DNA from 2 places in the Pseudoalteromonas porphyrae genome. Region 1 is predicted to be linked to the other one. Evidence: predicted binding sites of a transcription regulator. Region 1 holds the regulator's gene; the other holds the start of a gene.

Region 1 (5,310 bases):
AATACTGGCATCGAACTGCACGGCTAGTTGCGCTAATACACTGGCTGCACGGGCGTGTAAACCAAGCTTATTTTCTATTAAAAATGTATCTTCTAAACGCATTGGTTTCTCTTTGTTTATTCTTGTTCGCGATGGCGAATCTTCACATTACTATGGCTCATTGCAAAGCTTTCGCCAATGGTTTGTGCTAAATACACTGAACGATGTTGTCCACCGGTACAGCCGATTGCAATTGTTAAGTAGCTACGATTATTGCGTTCAAGGTGTGGTAACCATGTTTGCATAAAAGTTTGAATTTGCCATGTGAATTTTTGCACTATGCTGTGACTCGCTAAATAATCTTTTACCGGTTGATCAAGCCCTGTTAGTGGCTTTAATTCAGGTTCCCAGTGTGGGTTTGGTAAAAAGCGCGCATCAAATACATAATCAGCTCCCTTAGGAATGCCATGCTTAAAACCAAATGACTCAAATGTAATGATCAGTTTTTTATCTTTTTTTCCTAAGATTTTTTCGCGAATTGATTCAGCCAGCTGGTGGACACTTAAATCGGTTGTATCAAGAATAAAGTCGGCGCGGGTAATGAGTACATCTAATAGCACTTTTTCTTGTTTAATGGCTAAATCAAGTGGCAATGAATCTAAAGAAAGTGGGTGTAAACGGCGTGTTTCAGAAAAGCGCTTAATGAGCGTTTGGTCGTCACTGTCTAGATAAAATAGAGTTGGGTTTGCAAACCCCGGAAGATACTCAAGGATATCATTAAACTCTTGCTGTTCTTTGGGTAAGTTACGCACATCAATACTGACGGCAATCTTATCGTAGTTATCAGATACACTACGCACTAACGACGGTAATAAGTTTACAGGGATATTATCAACACAATAATAGCCAAGGTCTTCTAATACACGCAAAGCGACAGATTTACCTGACCCTGAGCGCCCACTGATGATAATTAATTCCATGTAAACTCTCCTTCTTTTAACTACGACTGTTCAACAATTACTTGATATAGATCTTGGTCTGTTTTTGCGCTACGTATTTGTTTACAAAACTCTTTGTCGTTGAGTTTATCAGCAATTGTAGCCAACGTCTTTAAATGAAGTTCACTGTCACCGTCAGGTACGATGAGTGCAACAAAAATATCGACGGGGCGATTATCAATGGCATCAAAATTGATTGGTTGTTCGCTTACTAAAATTAAAGCGAGTGGTTCTTGTGCGCCACTCATGCGACCATGCGGGATCGCGATACCACGGCCAATACCTGTACTACCTAATTTTTCTCTATTTAATAGAGCACTCAATATGTCTTGTTGTGATAAGTGAGGAAGCCGTTCATGAGCCAATTGGCTGATAAATTCGAGGATACGTTTTTTGCTATTAAAAAGGACCGCAGCTTTACTGCAGTCCTGACAAGTAAGTGAACTTAGTTTCATAGTGTTAGTGTCGAGCGTGCTTCTCTTTGTGTTTGATAACTTGACGGTCGAGTTTATCGATGAGCCCGTCAATCGCGGCATACATGTCCTGGTGCTGCGTTGAGGCAAATAGCTCTGCGCCACTGACATGTAATGTTGCTTCTGCTTTTTGGTTGAGCTTTTCTACGTCAAGAATAACATGGACATTGTTGATGTGATCAAAATGCCTCTCAAGCTTCGCAAACTTATTGTTTACATAGTCTCTTAATGAATCAGTAATTTCTACGTGACGACCAGTTAAATTTAGTTGCATAAGCATTTTCCTTCTTGTGGTTTTACGCCTTAAATCAAGCTTTTACGTTGATTTGACGGTGGAATAGCTAGCGATTCACGGTACTTTGCTATTGTTCGTCTAGCTACTTTGATACCTTGCTCTGCCAATATATCTGCAATTTTACTATCACTCAATGGTTTAGCTGAGTTTTCTGCTGCAATCAATTTTTTTATGAGTGCACGAATTGCTGTCGATGAGCATTCTCCGCCATTTTCGGTACTGACATGGCTTGAGAAAAAATACTTTAACTCAAAAATACCACGTGGTGTATGCATGTACTTCTGGGTTGTTACCCGGGAGATTGTTGATTCATGCATTTCAACCATTTCAGCAACATCGTTTAATACCATAGGTCGCATAGCCTCGGGGCCATGCTCAAAAAAACCTTGCTGCTGTTTAACAATGCAGTTAGTTACTTTGAGTAATGTGTCATTACGACTTTCTAGGCTTTTTATAAACCATTTAGCTTCTTGTAAATGAGAGCGAATAAATTGGCTGTCAGTGCTCGATTTTACTGAGCGCGACATCGCCGCATATTGGCTGTTAACTCTAATTTTTGGCATGCTATCTGGGTTGAGCTCTACCACCCAGCGGCCTTTAATTTTTTTCACTGACACGTCGGGAATAACGTACTCTGACTCTTCTCGAACTATGGTATCCGCAGGCTTTGGATTAAGGCTGTGGATGAGTGTCATTACTTCTTTTAGTTCATCTTCCTTTAGCTTAGTCTTTTTCATCAAAGTACGATAGTCGCGACTAGCTAATAAATCGATATGATCAGTTAAAATCATTTTTGTTTCGGCAATCCAAGGCGTTGCAGGATCAAATTGATTTAGCTGAATACATAAACATTCAGGTAGGCTGCGTGCAGCAATACCGACCGGATCAAATAACTGAATACGCTTTAATACCGCTTGAACTTCATCAAGTTCAATTTCTTCTTCGTTATTACCTTTGTTTAGGCTTTCAGCAATGTCTTCACAGCTTAGTGTAAGAATACCTGAGTCATCAACCGCTTCGACAATGGCTATCGCGATAGCTTCGTCAGTCGGACTAAAATGAGTCAGCTGTAGTTGCCACATAAGGTGATCGTGGAGGGTTTCAGATGAAGCGCCTTGATAAATAGATTCATCTTCAGGCATTGGCCCTGATGAAGAGCTTGGTGCGGCGCTCATGTATTCATCCCATGTAACATCCATCGCCATTTCGTCGCTTACGGTATCTTTTGCTAGCGCTTCACTGCTTTCTTGTTCGTATTCACTTGGCGTGTCATCAGCTGAGGCACTGACAGTTTGATCATCAGTATCTTGTTTTTGTTCGTTCTTACCACCTGATTCATCACCAAAGTCATTTTCATCGACCTCAAGTAATGGATTGCTATCTAGTGCTTCTTGGATCTCTTGTTGAAGATCTAATGTGCTCAACTGTAACAAACGAATAGCTTGTTGTAGCTGTGGTGTCATTGTAAGTTGCTGGCCCATGCGCAGCTGGAGTGATTGCCTCATGTATCTCTAACAATCCTTTTATTGTTGTCATAATTAAGTCTAGCAGAACCTTAGCCGGGCGTGGCTTTATAGCCTAAATTGCTCACCCAAATAAACGTCGCGGACTGTTTGGTCGGCAAGTACATGCTCAGGAGTGCCTGATGCAATTAACTCCCCATGAGAAACTATGTAGGCTTTTTCACAAACATCAAGGGTTTCTCGTACATTGTGGTCGGTAATAAGTACGCCTATCCCACGGTTTTTAAGATGTTCAATAATCTTCTTTATATCTAACACCGAAATAGGATCAACGCCAGCAAAAGGCTCATCTAACAGAATAAATTTAGGGTTTGCGGCTAAAGCGCGAGCAATTTCAACGCGACGGCGTTCACCACCAGATAATGCCATACCTTGACTATCGCGGATGTGCTGAATGCTAAATTCATCAAGTAAGCCATCAAGCGCTTCTTCACGAGCTTGTTTATTTAGCTCTTTACGGGTTTCGAGTATCGCCATCAGGTTTTGGTAAACGGTCAGTTTGCGAAATATCGAAGATTCTTGCGGTAAATAGCCAATCCCTAAACGTGCACGGCTGTGCATTGGCAATAAGGTGATGTCGTTATCATCTATGCTTATTTTACCTTTGTCGCTTGGCACTAATCCTACAATCATGTAAAAAGTGGTGGTTTTGCCTGCGCCATTAGGGCCAAGTAAGCCAACAATGCTACCAGCGCTGACTTCTAAGCCTACATTTTTTACGACTTGGCGGCCTTTATAACTTTTTGCTAAAAACTCAGCTTTTAATGTGCTCATGGCTGACCTTTTTCGTTATCTTTTTTAGTGTTTACTGGGACTAATATTGTATGCACTCGTTCGTCTGAATTTTCATCTTTTTCAGCGCTAATTAATTGTTGGTCCATGTCGTATGTAATACTTTTGGCATTAATCTTTTGACCTGCTTGAGTGACTTGGGCGTTACCGATTAAAGTTAAATAGCGTTTATCAACATCGTAACGAACCTCATTGGCGCTGGCGCTCATAATTGTGCCATCTGTTTGTTTTTCTTCAAAGTATGCAGGGCTTCCAGTGGCAACAAGCAGCTGCTTATTATCACCTAAATCTTCACGTTTGTGCACTTCTAGGTGATCAGCTGTGATACGACGATTACCATGGATTATCTCTACGTTTTTTTCAAAAATACCGACATTTTTTTTCAGCTGTGCAAGCTGTTTATCAGCGCTTATCGATACTTGGTCTGCAAGTGGAAGAGTACCTTCAGCAAAGCTTGAAAGGGCAATGAACAAGCTAGGTATTACAAGTAAGTGAGCAAATTTATTGGTCATAATATATGGTTCGCGTATGGTTAATAAGTTCTACCACTTCGGCTTTTAAGTCGGCTCTAAGGCCGCGTCCGGTGGTCTTTAAATTTGGTCCGATTAATTCAACAGGCTGTTCTGAACTCATGGTTTGTTGTTCAATATCAACCAAGATATTATCGGCATTAATATGCTTAATCATTGCGTTGTTTGTGAGATTTTTAGCAACAACATTGCCTTCTAAAATCAACTGGTTATTTTCATATAATGTGGCTTCTTGCGCATTGATTTGCCACGTTTGCTGTTGATTATATAAAGTAAAAATAGGCTTTTCAAAGTAAGTAAATCCTAACTGCTGATAAAGTTCCATTTTTGCTGCGGTTACTTTGTGGCTAATTTTACCTTGCTCATCAAATGCGGTTTGCTTTAATTCGACCGCGGTATAATCAGGTTTTGCTATCACATCTTCTTGATTTTTTACCGTGGTCGTTGTTTGGCTAAAGTACGGGAGCCACAACCACGCCATAAAACCTATAAATAATACGCTTAATATTAAACGCGCACTATTCATGAGCTAGTCCCTTCACTGGTCAATGATTTTCCATTAACTAGCATTAATAAGTCGGTTAGCTCGCGTACTGCACCAAAGCCACCGGGTAGCATTGTTGTGTAATGTGATAGTCGCTTAATTAGCGGGTGTGCGTCATTTACAGCAACTGCAAAGCCAACCAGTTCCATGACCGGTAAATCAGGACCGTCATCGCC
Region 2 (5,310 bases), on a different contig from region 1:
ATTTGGCTTGGAGTTTGGTTTAGGTGATTACCTGCGTTTAGGTCCAGGTGAGCTTAAAAGTGGCGGCTTTCGACGTGAGTCAACTTTAGCTGATGCGGTTGAAGCCATAATCGGTGCTGTATTTTTAGATGCAGGTATAGATGTTTGTGGTAATTTAATTTTGGCTTGGTACGAACCTCGCCTTGATGCTATTTCACCAGGCTTAAACCAAAAAGACCCTAAAACGCTATTACAAGAGTATTTACAAGCTCGAAAACTACCTTTGCCAGGCTACACCGTAGTTGATACTAAAGGTCAGGCGCACAATCAAACATTCACGGTAGAATGTATAGTTGAAGGTATGGATAGCATCATCTCAGTAGGTAGTTCACGTCGTAAGGCTGAACAAAAAGCCGCTGAAAAAGCACTTAAGATACTTAAAAATGAACCTTGATACACTGATCCAGCCTCATACAGGTGAAGTTGATACGTTTTGCGGCATGGTCGCCATTGTTGGTCGACCAAACGTAGGTAAATCTACGTTGCTAAACGAAATTATTGAACAAAAAGTGAGTATAACCTCACGCAAACCGCAAACAACGCGCCACCGTATCATGGGTATTCATACCGAAGGTAAGCATCAGGCTGTTTACGTCGATACACCGGGGCTGCACGTTGAAGAAAAGCGTGCCATTAACCGTTTAATGAATCGCGCAGCATCTAGCTCAATCGGTGATGTAGAACTTATTATATTTGTTGTTGAAGGCACTCATTGGAATGCTGACGATGACATGGTGCTAAATAAAGTATCACAAAGCGGTAAACCAGTATTATTGGTTATTAATAAAATAGACCAAGTAAAGGACCGTGATCTTGTACTGCCACATATGAAGTGGTTAGGTGACAAGTTTGATTTTGTTGGTATTATGCCCGTATCTGCGACGCAGGGTAAAAATATTAACCTAATCAAAGATGAAGTAACAAAACGTTTACCACCGTGTGAGTTTTACTTTCCTGAAGATTATGTAACCGATCGCTCAATGCGCTTTATGGCGGCTGAAGTGATCCGTGAAAAGTTAATGCGTTTTATGGGTGAGGAATTACCTTATTCAGTAACTGTCGAAATTGAGCAGTTTAAATGGCAAGAAAACGGCATTTGGCATATCAATGGCTTAATCTTGGTTGAGCGTGAAACTCAAAAACGCATGGTAATTGGTAACAAAGGCGAAAAGCTGAAAGTTATTGGCCGTGAAGCACGTAAAGATCTTGAAGAAATGCTCGATAACAAAGTATTTTTAGAGCTTTGGGTTAAAGTTAAATCAGGTTGGGCTGACGATGAGCGTGCACTTCGCAGCTTAGGTTACGGTGAAGATTAATCACTTAAGTTACCGTTATGGATAGCGACTTCTACACAGCATATTTATTACATCGGCGTCCTTTTAGTGACTCGCAAGTAATGCTTGATATGCTGGTAGAAGGCGTTGGACAACTACGAATGCTTGCTCGCATAAGTGGTCGCCAGTCAACCAAACATAAAGCGCAGCTGCAACCTTTCCAAGCATTACTCGTAAACTATACGGGTAAAAATGATCTTAAATACATTCAACGTTTCGAATTGCATGGTACGCAATCCCCTTTAGTAGGCGATCAGCTTTACTGCGGCTTCTACTTAAATGAGTTAACAAATCGGATTGTGCCAATCAATGAACCCATTGATCATGCCTATGAGCTTTATCGAACTCACTTACAGCAGCTAAATAAGCACCCTAATTTGCAAGCCGTATTACGCTCTTATGAATTTCAGTTACTAGAGCTTTTGGGTTATGGCGTTGATTTTAGTTTTGATGCCGCAGGCGATCCAATCACCTCAAAACAAACGTATAGTTATTTTGCTGAATATGGCTTTGTTGCACAGGAAAATCATGGTAGTGGCTTTTTAGGGGCGCAATTAAATGCGATTGCTGCTCATGACTTTAGTGCGCCGGATGTGTTATATATGGCAAAACAATTAAGTCGTCATTTAATGAAACCCTTACTGGGTAAAAAACCATTAAAAAGTAGAGAGCTTTTTAAACCGCAATCTTAGTACGGTATTTTTAACCGTTATTTTTACAGGTAAAAAAATGAAAGATATTCTTTTGGGTATAAACGTTGATCATATTGCTACTTTACGCCAAGCCCGCGGTACTAGTTACCCGGATCCAGCTCATGCGGCAAGTGTTGCGGAGCATGCTGGTGCTGATGGGATCACCATTCATTTGCGTGAAGATCGCCGTCATATTCAAGATCGTGACGTATATGTGATGGCTAAAACAATTCAAACGCGTATGAACCTTGAAATAGCTGTTACTGATGAAATGATTGATATTGCGTTGGATGTAAAACCGGCTTACGTTTGCTTAGTACCAGAAAAACGGGAAGAGTTAACTACCGAAGGTGGCTTAGATGTTGTGGGTAACTTAGATAAAATTAAAGCCGCAACTGCAAAGCTGAGTGATGCAGGAATTAAAGTTTCATTATTTATTGACGCAGATAAAGCGCAATTAGATGCCGCTAAAGCATGTAATGCTCCTTACGTTGAAATACATACTGGCGCTTATGCAGATGCGCAAACTGACGCAGAGATGAGCAAAGAGCTTGAACATATTCGACAAGGTGTGAAATATGCGGCAGGTTTAGGGCTAATCGTCAATGCAGGGCATGGCCTTCATTATCACAACGTGAAGCCGATTGCCGCGATGGAAGAGATTTACGAGTTAAATATTGGCCACGCAATTGTTGCGCGTGCAGCCATTGATGGTTTAGATAAAGCAGTACGTGACATGAAGCGACTAATGCTTGAAGCACGGGCTTAAAGTTTGAATTCAGTCTAATAAAAAAAACGACTCAAAAGAGTCGTTTTTTTAAACTTACTTTATTAGCAGTTTGTTTCTTCAGCATTTACGCCTTCTTTTACTTTTTCACAGGCGTCTTCGACTTTGTTTTGTACATCGGTTACAGCTTCATCTATGCGCTCACCTGCTTCTTCTGCGTGATTGTCTTCACATCCCATAATAAAAAAACTAGCGAAAAGGGCGATAACGGCTGTTTTTACTGTTGTAGATTTCATAATGTAATTCCTTGTAAATAAATATAGTGGTAATACTGTTGCGTTACTTTGTCTCAGCTACTTGGGCACGTTGCCACGTAGTGCGCCTGATACAAGAGAGATAACTAACAATACTAAAAAGATAAAAAATATAATCTTAGCAATTCCTGCTGCGGCACCTGCGATGCCACCAAAACCTAACACTGCAGCAATAAGTGCAATAACTAAAAATGTAATTGTCCAGCGTAACATTGTTTTCTCCTTGGTTAATTTGTACATATTAGATAATGCCATTTACATGCCAATATTAAAGTCCTTTAAAATCAGCCACTTACTTTTTCATTCGTTATAGGGATCAGTTTCATAAGAAATATTTACACGCTTTATGTGTAACTTGTTCTTAAGTAAAAAAAGGAATGTAAAATCACCACACTATTGGTAAGACCAATTAATTTAAGTGGTTTTTAGAAAAGAAATATTATCAAATATAGAGACTGCATAAATAGGGATGGAGCTTTGCATTCTATAGCTTATAAGTTTTGGCTATATTCACTATTTTTATCATCTATATCTTGAAAAATAATAGCGATTTGTCGGGTGTTAAATTTAATGTGGGTATGTTAGCTTTATATTAATTGGTTTTACCAATTTACAAAGTGTTGGAAATGGTTAATTACTTTGATATGATTGTTGCATAGTTATTTATATAAAGTGGTTTTTTACCTGCTTTTGTTGCTTTGTTAACTATCAGGTATTGAATATATAAAGGGGCAGAGTATGAATATAGGTGAGTTACTAGCGACAGCAGCAAATTTGATGGCAACAGGCATGGTGGGCGTTTTTGTTTTTCTTTCATTGTTGATTTCAGCAATTGTATTAATGTCTAAGGTGGCGAGTCGTTTTGAGCAACCTATAGATGTACCAGCTCGTGCGCCATCAATCAAAGCGCAAGGTGTGCCAGATGCACACATTGCCGCAATTAGTGCTGCCATCGCTCAGTACAAAAATAAACAAAAATTATAAGGGGTGACTTATGGCTAAATTAAAACTAACAGAACTGGTACTTCGTGATGCTCATCAATCATTATTAGCAACGCGTATGCGTTTAGATGACATGTTACCTATTGCTGAAAAACTTGATGATGCAGGTTATTGGTCGATCGAATCATGGGGCGGTGCAACATTTGATTCGTGTATTCGCTATTTAGGAGAAGATCCATGGGAGCGTATTCGCGCCCTTAAAAAAGCAATGCCGAATACAAAGCAACAAATGCTGTTACGTGGTCAAAATCTTTTAGGTTACCGTCATTATGCTGATGATGTGGTAGAAAAATTTGTTGAGCGTGCACATAAAAATGGTGTAGATGTCTTTCGTATTTTTGATGCAATGAATGACGTGCGTAATTTAGAAACGGCAATCAAAGCCGCAATCAAAGTTGGTGCCCATGCACAAGGTACAATTTCATACACAGTAAGCCCAGTCCATACACTGGAGATGTGGCTAACACTTGCAAAACAGCTTGAAGATCTTGGTTGTCATTCAATTTGTATCAAAGATATGGCAGGTTTACTTAAACCATATGATGCTGAAAAGTTGATTAAAGGTTTAAAAGAAACGGTTTCTATACCAATTGCAATGCAATGTCATGCAACAACAGGTTTAAGTACAGCAACCTATCAAAAAGCGATTGATGCTGGCATCGATATGCTTGATACCGCTATTTCCTCAATGAGTATGACTTATGGACACAGTGCAACAGAGACCATTGTTTCTATAGTTGAAGGAACTGAGCGCGATACTGAACTTGATTTGAATCAGCTCGAAGAGATTGCCGCTTACTTCCGTGATGTACGTAAAAAGTATGCTGCATTTGAAGGCAGTTTAAAAGGTGTTGATGGTCGTATATTATTAGCGCAAGTGCCTGGCGGCATGTTAACTAACATGGAAAATCAACTTAAAGAACAAGGCGCAGCAGATAAACTTGATCAAGTGTTGCTTGAAATACCACGCGTTCGTGAAGATTTAGGTTTCTTGCCTTTAGTGACACCTACCTCGCAAATTGTAGGCACACAAGCTGTTTTAAATGTACTGACAGGTGAGCGTTATAAAACAATCACTAAAGAAACGGCAGGTGTATTAAAAGGTGAGTACGGAGCAACACCAGCACCAATGAATAAAGAGCTGCAAGAGCGCGTGCTTGATGGTGCAGACGTTATTACTTGTCGTCCTGCTGATTTATTAA

The links. The regulator sigma-54, encoded in region 1, starts transcription at its own class of promoters, with help from an activator protein. The targets are predictions, from matches to a motif close to GTTGGCACGNNNNTNGNNT.
Region 2: ADS77_RS21525 (DUF1328 domain-containing protein) is a predicted target of sigma-54. The motif match lies at 3,355-3,373, and genes of this name have one in related genera.

The regions. Positions count from the first base shown of each region.
Region 1 is NZ_LHPH01000002.1:76,257-81,566, reverse strand. Features, by position in the region: gene ADS77_RS02255 (HPr family phosphocarrier protein) at 1-102, opposite strand, end outside; gene rapZ (RNase adapter RapZ) at 117-959, opposite strand; gene ADS77_RS02245 (PTS sugar transporter subunit IIA) at 980-1,432, opposite strand; gene hpf (ribosome hibernation promoting factor) at 1,437-1,724, opposite strand; gene ADS77_RS02235 (RNA polymerase factor sigma-54) at 1,754-3,250, opposite strand; gene lptB (LPS export ABC transporter ATP-binding protein) at 3,317-4,042, opposite strand; gene lptA (lipopolysaccharide transport periplasmic protein LptA) at 4,039-4,572, opposite strand; gene lptC (LPS export ABC transporter periplasmic protein LptC) at 4,562-5,116, opposite strand; gene kdsC (3-deoxy-manno-octulosonate-8-phosphatase KdsC) at 5,113-5,310, opposite strand, start outside.
Region 2 is NZ_LHPH01000004.1:99,555-104,864, forward strand. Features, by position in the region: gene rnc (ribonuclease III) at 1-433, shown strand, start outside; gene era (GTPase Era) at 423-1,355, shown strand; gene recO (DNA repair protein RecO) at 1,373-2,065, shown strand; gene pdxJ (pyridoxine 5'-phosphate synthase) at 2,103-2,834, shown strand; gene ADS77_RS04830 (hypothetical protein) at 2,897-3,088, opposite strand; gene ADS77_RS21525 (DUF1328 domain-containing protein) at 3,146-3,319, opposite strand; gene ADS77_RS04835 (OadG family protein) at 3,845-4,090, shown strand; gene oadA (sodium-extruding oxaloacetate decarboxylase subunit alpha) at 4,101-5,310, shown strand, end outside.